Regions from separate parts of the Burkholderia sp. NRF60-BP8 genome, predicted to be linked through region 3. Evidence: riboswitches for the same ligand, from Rfam matches in the RefSeq annotation. Region 3 holds a riboswitch; each other region holds the start of a gene.
The links. Region 3 has a riboswitch for cobalamin ahead of cobW (cobalamin biosynthesis protein CobW). Riboswitches for the same ligand answer to the same signal wherever they lie in the genome.

Region 1 (3,676 bases), 890 kb from region 3:
TACAAATTTCCGCAACCGTGCACATGGCATTGGTTCAAGGAATATATGACCTTGGCGAACCAGGCAGGGAAGCTGACTGAACTGTGATTCGATGCGCCAATTTGACCACCGTTGACCGTCGAGATCAAGGGGAATCGACGCATCGTTTGAAACGTTACTGCGTCTCGTGCTGTGCGAGCACCGCGCCGAGCTGTTCGTTCATCTGGTGCATTGTACGACGGATTTCCTCCGCCGGAAACGCTTCACCATGCCGCACGCTCGTTTGCAGCCGCAGCAATTCCGATGCGAGCGACAGCGCCGCCATCACCGCGATGCGATCGGTGCCGCGCACCGAGCTGTTCGAGCGGATTTTCGACATTTCGGCGTCGACGCGCGCGACCGCTTCGAGCAGCGCCGCTTCGGTCTCGGCCGAACAGGCGAGCCGATAGGGCTGACCGAGAATCGAGACTTCGATCTGCTTGGTGCTCATGCATGTTCTCCGTGGCTGGCCGTGTCATCGCCATCCGTGCGCGCCTGCGCATCCAGCAGGTCGAGCTGGTTGTCGGCTTGCTCCGCGCCCTTCGAGCGCGGCAGCTTTTCGAGAATCGCGTTCAGTTTCACCTGGGCGTCGTCGATCTTCGCCGACAACGTGTCGCGCTCGGCCGCGAGCGCATTGCGTTCGTCGCGCAGCTGCGCGAGCTCCGCGCGGACCGTGTCCGCTTCCGCGCGCAATTGCGCGACCTGCTCCTCGAGCGCGAGCCGTTCCGAGTGATAGCGCTTGTTCAGCGAAATCAGACGGCCAATATTTTGAGATAGGGTTTCGAGTTCGTTGAGCATTTGCTGCGTCCTCTAAAGACCCAGCATTTTAGCGCGGAATAACGCGCAATCCGACATCTGTAACGTTTCCAGTCGTAACACCCCTGCTTCTTGCCGCGAATAGGCGCGTCCCGCGCGGGTCCGGACGCTTCCTTGACGCTCGCGCGACCGGCTCCTAAACTGGCGCCGCCTCGGTGCTCGCGCGCAGGACGCGCGGTTAAACGGGAAGCAGGGTGCGGGCTCCAGGAGCGCGCCGACCTGCGCTGCCCCCGCAACGGTAAGCGGCCGCGTCGCGTGACGCAGGCCGGCTCGGGCGCGTTTCGCATGCAGTCGCATGCGGGCGCGGGCCACTGCGCGTCATCGCGCGGGAAGGCGAGCCGGACCGCCGCCAGCCCGGATACCGGCCGAGACGGGGAGCCCGCACGGGCTCCATGACACGCGGCCTGCGGGGAAGCGGGACGCGCAACGGTTCACGGAACGTTTCTTCGATGCCGACCCCAATCGTCCGCCACGCGCCGCCGTCGCGCCCGGCCGGCTCCCGCAAGCGGATGTGCCGCGCGTCGTGCGCGCGGCCGGGCGCGGCATGAGCGCCGCGCGCGCCGCCGCGATCTGGGCCGCGCTGGCCGCCGCGGTCGCGCTGCTGTTCGTCGCGTCGCTGTCGATCGGCAGCGTGCCGATGTCGCCGTGGCAGGCGCTCGCGTCGCTCGTGCCGCACGGCGGCGATACCCTGTTCGCCGATATCGTCCGGACGCTGCGCCTGCCGCGCGCGCTCGCGGGTTTCGCGTGCGGCGCGCTGCTCGCGCTGGCCGGTGCGCTGTTGCAGGTGCTGCTGCGCAATCCGCTCGCGGAGCCGTACGTGCTCGGCGTGTCCGGCGGCGCGGCCGGCTTCGCGCTCGTCGCGATGATCGCGGGCGGCGCGTGGTGGCTCGTCGACGCGTCGGCGTTCGCCGGTTCGCTCGTCTCGGTCGCGCTCGTGCTCGGGCTCGCGAGGCGCGAGCTGTGGCGCGGCGAATCGCGCGACGCCTCGCCGCGGCTGCTGCTCACGGGCGTCGTGATCGCGGCGGGGTGGGGCGCGCTCGTCACGCTGTTGCTGTCGCTCGCGCCCGACGCGCGGCTGCGCGGCATCATCTTCTGGCTGACGGGCGACCTGAACGGCGCGACGGCGCCGTGGTTCGCGTGGGGCGCGCTGTTGCTGAGCGCATGCGTCGCGCTGCCGGCCGCGCCGCAACTGAACGTGCTGCTGCGCGGCGACGCGACCGCGCTCGCGCTCGGCGTGCCGGTCGCACGCCTGCGCGTGCGGATCTATCTCGTCGCGTCGCTGGCCGCCGCGGCCGCCGTGACGACGGCCGGTACGATCGGCTTCGTCGGGCTCGTCGTGCCGCATGGGTTGCGGCTCGCGTTCGGCAACGACCAGCGGATGCTGCTGCCGGCCGCGATGCTTGCGGGCGGCGGCGGCGTGATGGCGGCCGACCTGCTGGCGCGCACCGCGATCGCGCCCGCGCAATTGCCGGTGGGCGCGATGACCGCGTTGATCGGCGTGCCGGTGTTCCTGTGGATGTTGCTGAGGAGACCGATGCGATGACGGGCGCCGCCGCACCGCACGCCGCTGCCGGCGACATGCGCTACAGGGCCGTCGAGCTGACGCTGAAGGCCGGCGCGCGCACGCTGCTCGAGCGCTTCACGCAGGCGTTCCGCCCCGGCGAGATCTGGTGTGTCGCCGGACCGAACGGCGCGGGCAAGACGACGCTGCTCGCCACGCTCGCGGGATTGCAGCCGCCGGCCGGCGGACACGTCGAGATCGACGGCCGGCCGCTTGCCGCGTGGCGTCCCGGGCAACTCGCGCAGCGCCGCGCGCTGATGCCGCAGCAATTGCACGATGCGTTCAGCGCGACCGTGTTCGATACGGTGCTGCTGAACCGCTTTCCGTATCTCGGCGGCTGGGGCTGGGAGCGCGACGGCGACCGCACGGCCGCGCGCGATGCGCTCGCGACGTTCGACCTGAGCGCGCTCGCGTCGCGCGACGTGATGTCGCTGTCGGGCGGCGAGCGGCAGCGGGTCGCGCTGGCCGCGACGCTGTGCCAGGATGCGCCGCTGATGCTGCTCGACGAGCCGCTCGCGCATCTCGACCTGCATCACCAGATCGACTGCCTGACCGCGTTGGCCGCGTGGCTCGCGGCAGGCCCGCGCACGGTGATGTTTTCGTGTCACGACCTGAACCTCGCGCGACGTTTCGCGACGCATGCGCTGTTGCTCGACGGCCGCGGCCATGCGTGGGCCGGCCCCGTGCACGACGTGCTGACGCCCGAGCGCGCGAGCGACGCGTTCGGCTATCCGCTCGTGCTGATCCGCGAGAACGGCCGCGATGCGCTGCTGCCGGCATGGCCTGCGCGACAATGACCCTTTCCGTTCCGATTTTTCCGATGCGCGGCGCCTGCCGCGCCCACGACACGGCTCCCCGATGACGACTCCGACCTGTTTCCCGCCCGCGATCGCGCCGCTCGACGACGCGCTGCGCACGCGCCTGCAACATGTGATCGACCACAAGACCAAGCCGCCCGGCAGCCTCGGCCAGCTCGAGGCGCTCGCGCTGCAGATCGGCCTGATCCAGCGCACCGAGCGGCCGGTCGTGCAGCGTCCCGTGACGATCGTGTTCGCGGGCGATCACGGCATCGCGGCCGAAGGCGTCAGTCCTTATCCGCAAGCGGTGACCGCGCAGATGGTCGCGAACTTCCTGGCCGGCGGCGCGGCGATCAACGCGTTCTCGGGCGTCGCGCAGAGCACGCTCGAGATCGTCGATGCGGGCGTCGCGTCGCCGCTGCCGCCGTCGGAGCGGCTGGTGTCGCTGCCGGTCGCGCGCGGTACGCGCAACTTCGCGACGGAA
Region 2 (3,676 bases), on a different replicon from region 3:
CCGCCCTGGCGGCCGTTTCCCTGTCGGCGTTCGCTCAACCGGGCGTGACGACATCCGTTTTTTCCGCCGCGTCGCCTCACCCCGCGGTCGGGCACGCGATGCACCGTTCGTCCGCCGCATTGCCGCCCGCCGGCTTCGTGCTCGCGAAGATCGATCAGAACAATACGCCGCCCAACCGCGGCGGCGACCCGGGCGGCCGCGCACATGCCGGCACGCATATGTAACGACACGCGCCCGACCGTCGACATTCGGCGCGACGGCAGCCGGCTCCGGCGCGACGGCATGCGGTCGAACCCGGCCGTTTCTTCAGACCTGAAACGCGCTCCGGGCACGTCGAACGAAAGGATCCGGAAAGCCGACGCCGATCGATGACGTTTTTTCGCATCCGCGCGCAGACGAACGATTGACGTGCCTACATGCACGCCATTACCCTTGCGCGCTGATGGTTCCCAGGGATGGGATCAAAAGGGAACGCAGGCGAGGCAACGCCTCGAATCTGCGGCTGCCCCCGCAACTGTGAGCGGCGAATCCGTGCCACCGCGTGCCACTGGGAAACCGGGAAGGCCTGCACGGATGGCGACCCGCGAGCCAGGAGACCTGCCATCGACCCGAGGTCCAGCAGCCGCACCGGGCGGGGTGTCCCGATGTGCAAGCACCGCCGTTGGCGGCCGCCCGTTGCATGGACGACCCGACCTCAGGATCCGTCAGATGTCCATCGTTCCCGAATCCGCTTCCCGGCCGGAAGCGTCGCACCGACACGCCGTCGGCATGCGCCCCCCGTCCGCCTTGCGCTCACGATCGCCGTACCCGCTTCACGCTTTGTCCCGCCGCCTCATGACCATTCGTCACCTGCTCGCCACGTCCGTCGCCACCGCGCTGTTGTCCCCGCTCGCCCACGCGGCCGGCGACACGGCGCCTGCACGGCCCGCCGCGCCCGCCGACGGCACGGACCTGCCGACGATCAGCGTGACCGACACGCGGCACCTGCCCGAATCGTTCGACCGGCGCTATGCGTCGACGCAGGTGCTCACGCGCGAGGATCTCGACCGGCTGTCGCCGACCGACCCGAGCATCACGCAGGCGCTCGCGACGCTGCCGGGCGTGACCGTCGCGCAGAACGGCGGGCCCGGCTCGTCCGCGTCGGTCAGCATTCGCGGCGCGTCGGCGAGCCAGGTCGCCGTGTTCATCGACGGCATCCGGATCGGCTCGCCGACCACCGGCATCGCGCCGTGGGCCGACCTGCCGACCGAAGCGTTCGAGCGCGTCGAAGTGATCTCCGGCCCGGCCGCCGCATCGTTCGGCAACAACGCGATGGGCGGCGTCGTGCAGTTGTTCACGCGCCGCGCCGCCAACCAGCCGAACCAGACCACCGTGTCGTTCGGCGGCGGCTCGAACAAGACGTTCGACACGCAGTTCCGCACGTCGGGCACGGTGCCGTCGACGGGGCCGCTCGCCGCGCTCGGCGGGCTCACCTATTCGCTCGGGCTGCACGACTACAACACGGCCGGCATCGACGCGACGCGGCCGTTCTTCTACGGCCACGAAGACGGCCGCAATCCGTATCACGCGCAGGATCTCGATGCGCGGCTCGGCTATGCGCGCGACAACTGGTCGATCTCGACGTTCGCGCTGTATCACCGCTCCGATCTGTCCTACGACAACAGCGGCTACGCGAATCGCGAGCTGGACCATCAGTTGACGACCGGCGTTGCGTTCCATCTCGACATCACGCCCGATACGCAGTTCGACCAGTCGCTCGGTTATGCGAACGATCGCCAGTTCATCCATGCGGACAACCCGGCTCTCGCGACGGACCAGATCAACTCGCAGCGGATCAGCACGTCGACGTCGCTGACCCATCAGGAGCACGGGTTTCACCTGTTCGGCCTGCCGCTGTCGGGCGAATCGAAGCTCGCCTACGACTTCACGCGCGAACAGGCGTTCCTGCCGGTCGACATTCCCGGCGGCGTGCCGACGCGCAACGACTCCGCGTTTTCGCTGCACCAGTCGGCGACGCTCGGCAGCGTGACGATGTTCGTCGCCGGCCGTCACGAGATCATCGCCGGGCAAGCCGTGAACACCGGCAACGCCGCGCTGTCGTGGGCGATCACACCGGTCTATACGGCGCGCGTATCGTACGGCAATGCGTTCCGTCTGCCGACGTTCAACGACCTGTACTACCCCGGCTACGGCAACCCGGCCCTCAGCCCGGAGCGCAGCACGTCGGTCGAAGCCGCGCTCGACGCGAATACCGCGTACGGCACCTTCACCGCGGCGATCTACGACACGCGCGTCAACAACCTGATCGCGTACAACCCGGCGACGTTCTCGCCGATGAACATCGGCCGCTCGCACATTCGCGGCATCGACCTGTCGTACAAGGGGACGATCGGCCGCTCGACGCCGGTGAGCGTGGCCGTCGGCATCCTGAATCCGCAGGACGAGACCAACCGGACCTGGCTCAGCCGCCGGCCGCGCCAGACGGTCAGCCTGAACGTCGATCACACGTGGGACGAACTGAAGCTGCACGCGTTGAGCACCGGTGCGTCGCTGCTGTACGGCGGCTCGACGTTCGACGATCCGGCCAACCGGCAGTATCTGGCGTCGTACCTGACGGTGAGCCTGCGCGCGTCGTACCGGATCGATTCGCACCTGACGGTGTCGGCGTCGCTGTCGAACCTGTTCGACCGGCAATACATGACCGCGTACGGCTACAACACGCTCGGGCGCACCGCGTTCGGCAAGGTCAGCTACACGTTCTGACGCCCGGCGCATCGGCGCATCGGCGCATCGGCGCAACGCGCCGCACCGGCACGCGCGGAAAATTGACGTCGCGGCAAAAGCGCATGAGGACGACATCGGCATCGGCCCGGATCGCGGGATCGGATCCGGAGATCCGGTCGGCCCGCGCGGCCCCGTACGCCTAGATCAACCCGCGCACGCCGGCGACCAGCTGGATCGCGCCGAATACCGCGACGACGGCCGCCGACACGCACGACAGCCCGTGCATGAATGCGAACGACAGCTTCGCGCGCAGCGCGGCGGTCGCGCTGCTCAGGCACAGCCACCACATGGCCGAGCCGACGAACACGCCGGCGACCATCCGCGCGACGGTCGCCCACATCGCGCCTTCCCGCGCACCCGGCAGCGGGCCGAGCGCCGCGAAGATCCCGACGAACGACACGATCGTCATCGGGTTCGACAGCGTGAGACCGAACGTCGTCAGGAAATCGCGCAGGACGGTCGTGCGCGGCAACGCGCGCTGCCCCGCCGGCGCGGCCGGCGCCTGGCGCGCGATGGTCCACGCGAGCCACACGAGAAACGCGCCGCCGCCGATTTTCAGGCCGACGGTCAACATCGGGAACGCTGTGACGACGCCCGCGACGCCCAGCGCGCCGAGCAGGCCGTAAATCGCGTCGGCGCACGCGGCGCCGATGCCCGTCGCGAAGCCCGCCCGGAAGCCGCGGCTCAGGCTGCGCTGAATGCACAGCATGCCGATCGGGCCGACCGGCACCGCGATCGACAGCCCCATCACGACGGATTGGATGAACAGCATCGCCTGCCCCTTGCGACATCGCGTGGATCGAACAGGCATCGTAGGGAAAGTCCGCGCCCCGCTGAATGCAATTTTTAAGGAAAAATGGCGGCTCTACCTTAAAAATCCCCGCTGCGATGG
Region 3 (3,676 bases):
ATGCGGCGGCACGAGCTCCGCATCGTGATAGCTCGCGTAGTCGTTCTCGTCGCGCGAGCGCGACGGCTGGATGCCGACGAATACGTTGCCCGCGCGCCAGCCGGCGATCGTGAAACGCCCTTGCCGCAGCGTCGGGTCGGCTTCAGGCGGCCCCCAGCGCGCGTTCAGCGCGTCGCGCACGGCCGCCGGCAGCCGCGCGAAATGCGCGACGTAGTCGGCCAGCGGGAAGCTCTGGAACGCCGGTCGCAGCGCGTGCACGGCCGCGTCGTTGGTCACGCCTTCGGTGAGCCGCGCGATCAGCGCGTCGCCGTCGGCCGGCAGGTCGGCCACCGTATAGCCCGCGTCGCGCAACGCCGCGAGCACGCGCAGCGCGGAGGCCGGTGTGTCGAGCCCGACGCCGTTGCCGATGCGCCCTTCGCTTTGCGGATAGTTCGCGAGAATCAGCGCGATGCGCTTGTCGCCATTGTCCAGCGTGCGCAGCCGGCACCAGCCGCGTGCGAGCGCCGCGACGAACGCGATCCGCTCGGCATCCGGCTGGTAGCGCACGACGTCGACCTCGGTATGCGGGCAGCGATACGCGAGCCCCTTGAAGCTCACCGCGCGCGTGACGATGCGCCCGTCGACTTCGGGCAGCGCGATATGCATCGCGATGTCGCGTGCGTGCAGGCCCTGGTTGTCGGCCACCCACGCGTCGCGATTGCCGCCGGACAGGATCACCTGCAGCACCGGCGCGTCGCCGGCGAGCACGTCGTGCCCGGGGCTGTCGATCGCGCCGGCCGCGAACGCGGTGGTATTCAGCACGAGCGCGACGTCGTGCGTGTCGCAGAGTTGCGTGATGACCTCGCGGCTCACCGCGTCCTTCAGCGACGTCACCGCGATCGGCAGCGGATTCAGCCCTTGGTCGATCAGTGCGTCGGCCAGCGCGTCGAACACCGCCGTGTTCGCGGCCTGCCAGTGCGCGCGATAGAACAGGATCGCGACGACCGGCGCGCCGGGCGTCCAGCGCGGCCGCCAGTCGTCGACGCTCGCGCGGTCGCGCGCCGGGTGATACAGCGCGGCGGCGGGCAGCGGCCGCGGCGGTTCGGGTTCGTCGCCGAAGCCGAACGTGTGAAACGCGATGCTGCGCAGCAGCGCGTCGGCGTTGTGCACGCCGCCTTCGCGCAGGTAGCGCCACCACAGCCGGCATAGCTCGGCCCCGACCGTGCTCTTCGCGACGAGGTTCGGGTCCTCCTGCAGGTCGCCCGAGAACATCGCGAGCCGTTGCCCGCGCTTCGACGCGAGCGACACGGCCTGCTCGATCCCGTACGGCCAGTACGCTTCGCCGCCGAGATGATCGATCACGACCGTCTTCGCGTGACGCAGCACGTCGTCGACGTAGAAATCGACCGACGCCGGCTGCCGCAGGAACGTGACGTTCGCGAGCCGCACGCTCGGGAACCCGGCCGGCAAGTGCGGCACGACGCTCGCGAGCAACGACAGCGTCGTGTCGGCCGAACTCAGGATGACGATGTCGGCCGGCTGCTGGTCGATCCGGACGACGCCCTGCGTATCGTCGACGAAGCCGCCCGGCGTGGTGCGCAGCAGATGCATCGTGCGTTACGCCTGTTGCGGCTCGGCCGCGCACGCGGCGTCGAACGCGCGTTGCAGCGCGGCTGCGTCGAGATCCTCGCCGATCAGCACGAAGCGGCTCGCGCGCGTTTCGCCGTCCTGCCAGCGGCGGTCGAAATAGCTGTCGAAGCGGCGGCCGACGCCCTGGATCACGAGCCTCATCGGCGCGCCGGGCAGCGCGGCGAAGCCTTTCGCGCGATAGATCGTGTGCGCTTCGACCACGCGCTGCAGCGCGGCGATCGTCGCTTCGCGCGTGCCGGCGTCGCCCGACACCACCACCGAATCGAAATCGTCGTGATGGTGATCGTGATCGCCGTCGTCGGCCGCACCGTGATGGTCGTGACGCAGGTGGATCGTGTCCTCCGATGCCGACTCCAACCCGAGCAGCATCGCGAGGTCGAGCTCGCCGCGCGTCGCGCGCACGATCTTCACCTGCGGTGGGATCTCGTCGCGGATCGCGGTTTCGATCCGCGCGAACTCGGCGTCGCCGACCAGGTCGGCCTTGTTCACGATCACGAGATCGGCGGACGACAGCTGATCGGCGAACAGTTCGTGCAGCGGCGATTCGTGGTCGAGATTCGGATCGGCGCGGCGCTGCGCGTCGACGGCCTGCGGGTTTTCCGCGAACTGGCCGCTCGCGGCGGCCGGCCCGTCGACGACGGTCACGACCGCGTCGACCGTGAAGCTGTTGCGGATCGTCGGCCAGTTGAACGCCTGCACGAGCGGCTTCGGCAGCGCGAGACCCGACGTCTCGATCAGCACGTGATCGATGTCCGCGCGGCGCTCGACGAGCGCTTCCATCACCGGATAGAACTCTTCCTGCACGGTGCAGCACAGGCAGCCGTTCGCGAGTTCGTACAACTGGCCCGATGCCTCGCCCTGAGCATCGTCGCAGCCGATGCCGCAGCCCTTGAGGATTTCGCCGTCGATGCCGAGCTCGCCGAATTCGTTGACGATCACCGCGATGCGGCGGCCTTCGGCGTGCTGCAGGATATGGCGCATCAGCGTCGTCTTGCCGCTGCCGAGAAAGCCCGTGACGATCGTGACGGGAAGCTTGCGTAGGGTCATGGTAGGTCCTGTGACGGGAATGGAATCAGGCCGGGGGCGTCGCGTCGGTGGCGGCGCGGCCATTCACGGGACGGGACGCGGGAAGATCGCCGCGCGGTCCGGCCGGACAGCCGCAGGACGGGCGGAACAACGAATCGGGCATGGTGCTTCCTTGCGAACGGTCGACATCGTGAATGTCAACACGGCTGCCGCCGGCCCCGCCCCGCGCCGCCTGCCGTTCGCCACGGCGGCCACTCGCGTGCGCGCGGCGGCAGATGGACGAAGGAAGCGTCGAACACCGGGCGTCGGGCCTGCTGCGGCCGTGGACGATGCGCCGCCTCCCCGCGGCGCTGAACCCCAACGTTTAGGCCGGTATCCGGGCTGACGAACACGCCGCTTCGCCTTCCCGGATACGCGCGGCATCCAGTGGCGGTCGTCCGCATGCGCGGGGCATGCGGCGAAGCGGCGCTGCATCGCGCTGCGCGCGACACGTTCGCTTACCGTTGCGGGGGCAGCACAGGTTGGCTCGACTGCGGCGCAGGCAGGCTTCCTGTTTCCCGTTTAACTGCGTGCGCCGGAGCGGCGCGCGCGAGCACCAAAACGCGTGCGAGTGTAGGCGGCGGTGCGGGGAGCGTCAAGGCGAGCGGTCGGCGGCAAACGCGAATGATTGTCGTTTTCAACTTCGTAAGATAAACTTCGCCCGATAACGAAGCCAACCATCACGCAACGGCCATGTGAGGCAATCACTCAGTCATCCTTAAATTTCCATGTCGAAACGACAGATATCCGGGCGGCGGTTTCCTGTGCTGGCCCTGTCGCTGTGCTCGATCGCCTGCGTTGCTCCCTGCCCTGCCCCGGCGGCCGAGTTCGACGACGAGCTGCCCGCGCTCGAGGTGCGCAGCCGACGCCATCCGAACGATCCGCGCGCCGAAAGCGTGAGCACGGCGACCCGCACCGCGAGCGATCCGCGCGACGTACCGCAAACCATCGACAGCGTCCCGGTCGAGGAAACGCTGTCCTA
Region 4 (3,676 bases), on a different replicon from region 3:
GCCGATGCACCCTGTCCGTACGTCAAATGCTGCTTGCCGATTTTTTCGCCGACGGTCACGACGATCCGCTTCCAGCCGACCATCGTGCCGAGACCCAGCGCGATCGCGACGGCAACCTTCACCCACGTCGGAATGAACTTGGTCGCGTGGTCGAGCTGCTTGCGATAGTTGTCGATCGCGAGCTTGTCGTCGGTGGCGAATGCAGGCTGGCCCGACTTCTCGATCAGGCGAATGGCTTCGGATACCAGATACATCGTGTTGCGCACGTTGTCGACGTCGCGCTGCGGCACGGCCGCCATCGAGCCCGACGCGCCGACGGCGGTCGCGAGCGATGTGGACAACTGCGCCACGGCCGGCAGCACGGCGGGCGTCAGTTCACGATGCTGAACGTAGTGTTCGACATCGGCGCGCGGATTCGAGGAAGGCGCGACGCCGTTCGTGTATTTTCCGAACGTCGCGGCCGCCTGGTTCGCGACCGCCACGAAGGTCTGCGATTCGGCGGGCGTGACGGCCTTGTTCAGCGCATACGCGGTCGGCACCGTGCCGATCAGGATCAGCATGATCAGGCCCATCCCTTTCTGTCCGTCGTTCGACCCGTGTGCGAACGACACGCCGGTGCAGGTGAGGATCAGCAGGCAGCGAATCCAGAACGGCGGCGGCTGGTCCTTCGGCGGCTCCTTGTACAGCTCGGGAATCCGCACGACGGCCTTCAGCACGAGCAGCAACAGCGACGCACACAGGAAACCGACGATGGGCGAGAGCAGCAGCGACTTGCCGACGCCGAGCGCCTGGCCCCAGTCGACGCCGCTCGTGCCGGACGGCCCGTGCATCAACTGGTTCATCAGCCCGACACCGATGATCGACCCGATCAGCGTATGCGAGCTCGACGACGGCAACCCGAAATACCAGGTCGCGAGGTTCCAGACGATCGCGGCGATCAGCAGCGCGAACACCATCGCGAAGCCCGAGCCGCTGCCGACCTGCAGGATCAGCTCGACCGGCAGCAACTGCAGGATGCCGAACGCGACGGCTCCGCTCGAGACCATCACGCCGAGGAAGTTCCACATGCCCGACCAGATCACCGCGACGTTCGGCGTGAGCGAGTGCGTATAGATCACGGTCGCGACCGCATTCGCGGTGTCGTGGAAGCCGTTGACGAACTCGAAGCCGAGGGCGATCAGCAGTGCTGCGCCGAGCAGCAGGTACGGGAACATCGACCCTTCGCGGACCGGCGACAAATCGTCGACCAGGTGCGTGGCGATATAGGCGGCGCCAAGCACGAGCACCAACAGGAAGACGGTATAGCCGATCTGCCGGGTGCGCGCGACGGAGGCCGAATTGTTCGGGGCGGACGAAGCAGGTTGATTCATGACGACATCTCGTAAGGGAGCCTCGTCCGATCCTAGCTGCGGCTAGCAGTCAGTTTGATGACAGTCGGGATGCCGAACGGAGTGTCTTACGGGATGTAAGGCGAGCGGCGGCATGCGAAGCGTCGGGGGCGCATCGTCCGCTCACATAGTGAACACGACAGCGGCTTACGCGCCGGTGTCGCGCGAGTCATCGTCCGTCGCGGCCAGGGTCCAGCCGGCCGGCGACGCGACGAACGTCGTGCACGACAGCGGCGCGACGTGGAGGCGTATGGCTGCCCCGGTACCCATCCGCAGCACATGCGCGATGGCCGCGCGGACGATCGGCGCATGCGTGATCGCGACGACGTCGCGATCGGGCGGCAGTGCGCTCAACCATGTGCCGACCCGACGCGCGGCACCGTCGAACGATTCGCCGCGATGCGGCGACGCGGACGGTGTGCCGATCCACGCCGCCAGTTCGTCGGGCAGGTCGCGCGCGAGATCGTGCAGCCGCTTGCCGCGCCAATTGCCGTAATCGATGTCGCGCAGCGCATCGTCGATATCGGCGTGCAGTCCGAGTGCATCAACGGTCTGCCTCGCGCAGCGCGCCGGGCTGCACAGCACGAGCGAGCCGGCACCGACCGTCCAGCGGCCGCGCAGCGCAGTGGCTTCGGCCAGCCCGTGCGCGTCGAGCGGATCGTCGTCGGGAAACGTGCCGGTGCGCATTGCGCGGGTCGATGCGTGTGCGATCAGGCGCAGCGAGGCATGCATGTTCATGTCGGTTGTCGGGCGATCGGGAGCGGTGCGCACTTGCCGTGTGTCATCGCTTCAATACGCGAACGTTCGCGCGTACAATTCGCCCGATACGAAGCGCGGAAGCCGGTGCAATTCCGGCGCGGTCGCGCCACTGTAACCGGGGAATCGACGATCCCGGAAGTCAGACCTGCCTTCGTACCCATCCATCATTTGTCGGGGCGCGATTCCCCTGAGGTGCATCCATGAGCGAAGCAGTGCTGAAGCCGGCGGTCGTGCCGGCGCCCATTCCCGTCCGTGAACTGTTGCCGTGGGCCGTGTTCGTCGGCCTGATCCTGCTGCTCGCACTCTATTTCGTCGGCGCGGAACAGGGCGCGACGTCGCTCGTGCCGGGCATGTACGTCCACGAATTCGTCCACGACGGCCGCCATCTGCTCGGCTTTCCCTGCCACTGACGCGGAGTAACAAGATGGTCGGAAAGCTGCTCATGCGCGGGATGCTCGCAGGCATCGCCGCGGGGCTTCTCACGTTCGGGTTCGCGAAAATGGTCGGCGAACCGCAAGTCGATCAGGCGATCTCCTTAGAGGAAAAAACCGCCGCCGCCCAGGGCGAGGCGCCGGAACCCGAGCTGGTCAGTCGCCACACGCAGGCCGGCCTCGGGTTGCTGACGGGTGTCGTGACCTACGGCGCGGCATTTGGCGGGCTGTTCTCGCTGGTCTTCGCGTATGCATACGGACGAGGCAGTCGCCTGCCGGCACGGCCGCTGGCCGCGTGGCTCGCGCTGGCGGCGTTCGTCGCGCTCGTGATCGTGCCGAACCTCAAGTACCCGGCCAACCCGCCGTCGGTCGGCGACCCCGACACGATCGGCTATCGCACCGGCCTGTTCTTCCTGATGATCGCGATCTCGGTCGCGACGATGGTGTTCTCGGTCGGCGTGCGTCGCCATCTGCTGGCGAAGCTTGGCCAATGGAACGCGTCGATCGTCGCGGGGCTCGTGTTCGTCGCGATCATCGCGGCCGTGCAGATCGGGCTGCCGTCGGTCAGCGAACTGCCGGCCGATTTCCCGGCGGCCTTGCTGTGGAAATTCCGCGTGGCGGCCATCGGCATGCAGGTGATCATGTGGACGACGATCGGCCTGCTGTTCGGCGCGTGGGTCGAGCGCGGCGAACGCGCGGGCATGCGCGCCGCCTGACGCGCGAGGCAACCGGACGCGCCTAGCGCAGCATGCGCGGCGCGCTCCATGTCGATTCGCGCGCCAGCGCGACGAACGCGGCCAGATAGTCGATCGACGCGTCCGCTTCGCGGATGCCGAGGAAGATCTGCTTCGCGATGCCCTGCTTGCCGAGCTTGACCGGCACGACCGGCATCCGGTCCGCGTACTCGTCGGCGAGCCATCGCGGCAGCGCGGCCACGCCGCGCCCGCTCGCGACCATCTGCAACATGATGTCGGTGGTCTCGATCGACTTGTGTCGCCTCGGCACGATGCCGGCCGGCGTCAGAAACTGGTTGTAGATGTCGAGCCGGTCGGTTTCGACCGGGTACGTGATCAGGATCTCGTCGGTCAGTTGCTCGGG

Region 1: another riboswitch for cobalamin. It lies ahead of WS54_RS25825 (FecCD family ABC transporter permease); the one in region 3 lies ahead of cobW (cobalamin biosynthesis protein CobW).
Region 2: another riboswitch for cobalamin. It lies ahead of WS54_RS06775 (TonB-dependent receptor domain-containing protein); the one in region 3 lies ahead of cobW (cobalamin biosynthesis protein CobW).
Region 4: another riboswitch for cobalamin. It lies ahead of WS54_RS11240 (CbtB domain-containing protein); the one in region 3 lies ahead of cobW (cobalamin biosynthesis protein CobW).

The regions. Positions count from the first base shown of each region.
Region 1 is NZ_CP013373.1:2,653,815-2,657,490, reverse strand. Features, by position in the region: RNA gene ssrS (6S RNA) at 1-73, opposite strand, end outside; gene WS54_RS25835 (cell division protein ZapA) at 155-469, opposite strand; gene WS54_RS25830 (ATPase) at 466-816, opposite strand; cobalamin riboswitch at 971-1,218, shown strand; gene WS54_RS25825 (FecCD family ABC transporter permease) at 1,379-2,377, shown strand; gene WS54_RS25820 (ABC transporter ATP-binding protein) at 2,374-3,192, shown strand; gene cobT (nicotinate-nucleotide--dimethylbenzimidazole phosphoribosyltransferase) at 3,254-3,676, shown strand, end outside.
Region 2 is NZ_CP013372.1:1,469,422-1,473,097, forward strand. Features, by position in the region: gene WS54_RS06770 (hypothetical protein) at 1-224, shown strand, start outside; cobalamin riboswitch at 427-619, shown strand; gene WS54_RS06775 (TonB-dependent receptor domain-containing protein) at 835-2,763, shown strand; gene WS54_RS06780 (LysE family translocator) at 2,924-3,556, opposite strand; gene WS54_RS06785 (Lrp/AsnC family transcriptional regulator) at 3,673-3,676, shown strand, end outside.
Region 3 is NZ_CP013373.1:1,763,443-1,767,118, reverse strand. Features, by position in the region: gene cobN (cobaltochelatase subunit CobN) at 1-1,590, opposite strand, end outside; gene cobW (cobalamin biosynthesis protein CobW) at 1,597-2,676, opposite strand; cobalamin riboswitch at 3,006-3,270, opposite strand; gene WS54_RS21535 (TonB-dependent receptor) at 3,423-3,676, shown strand, end outside.
Region 4 is NZ_CP013372.1:2,433,479-2,437,154, reverse strand. Features, by position in the region: gene WS54_RS11250 (inorganic phosphate transporter) at 1-1,370, opposite strand, end outside; gene WS54_RS11245 (histidine phosphatase family protein) at 1,536-2,126, opposite strand; cobalamin riboswitch at 2,176-2,314, shown strand; gene WS54_RS11240 (CbtB domain-containing protein) at 2,348-2,557, shown strand; gene WS54_RS11235 (CbtA family protein) at 2,572-3,294, shown strand; gene WS54_RS11230 (LysR family transcriptional regulator) at 3,317-3,676, opposite strand, start outside.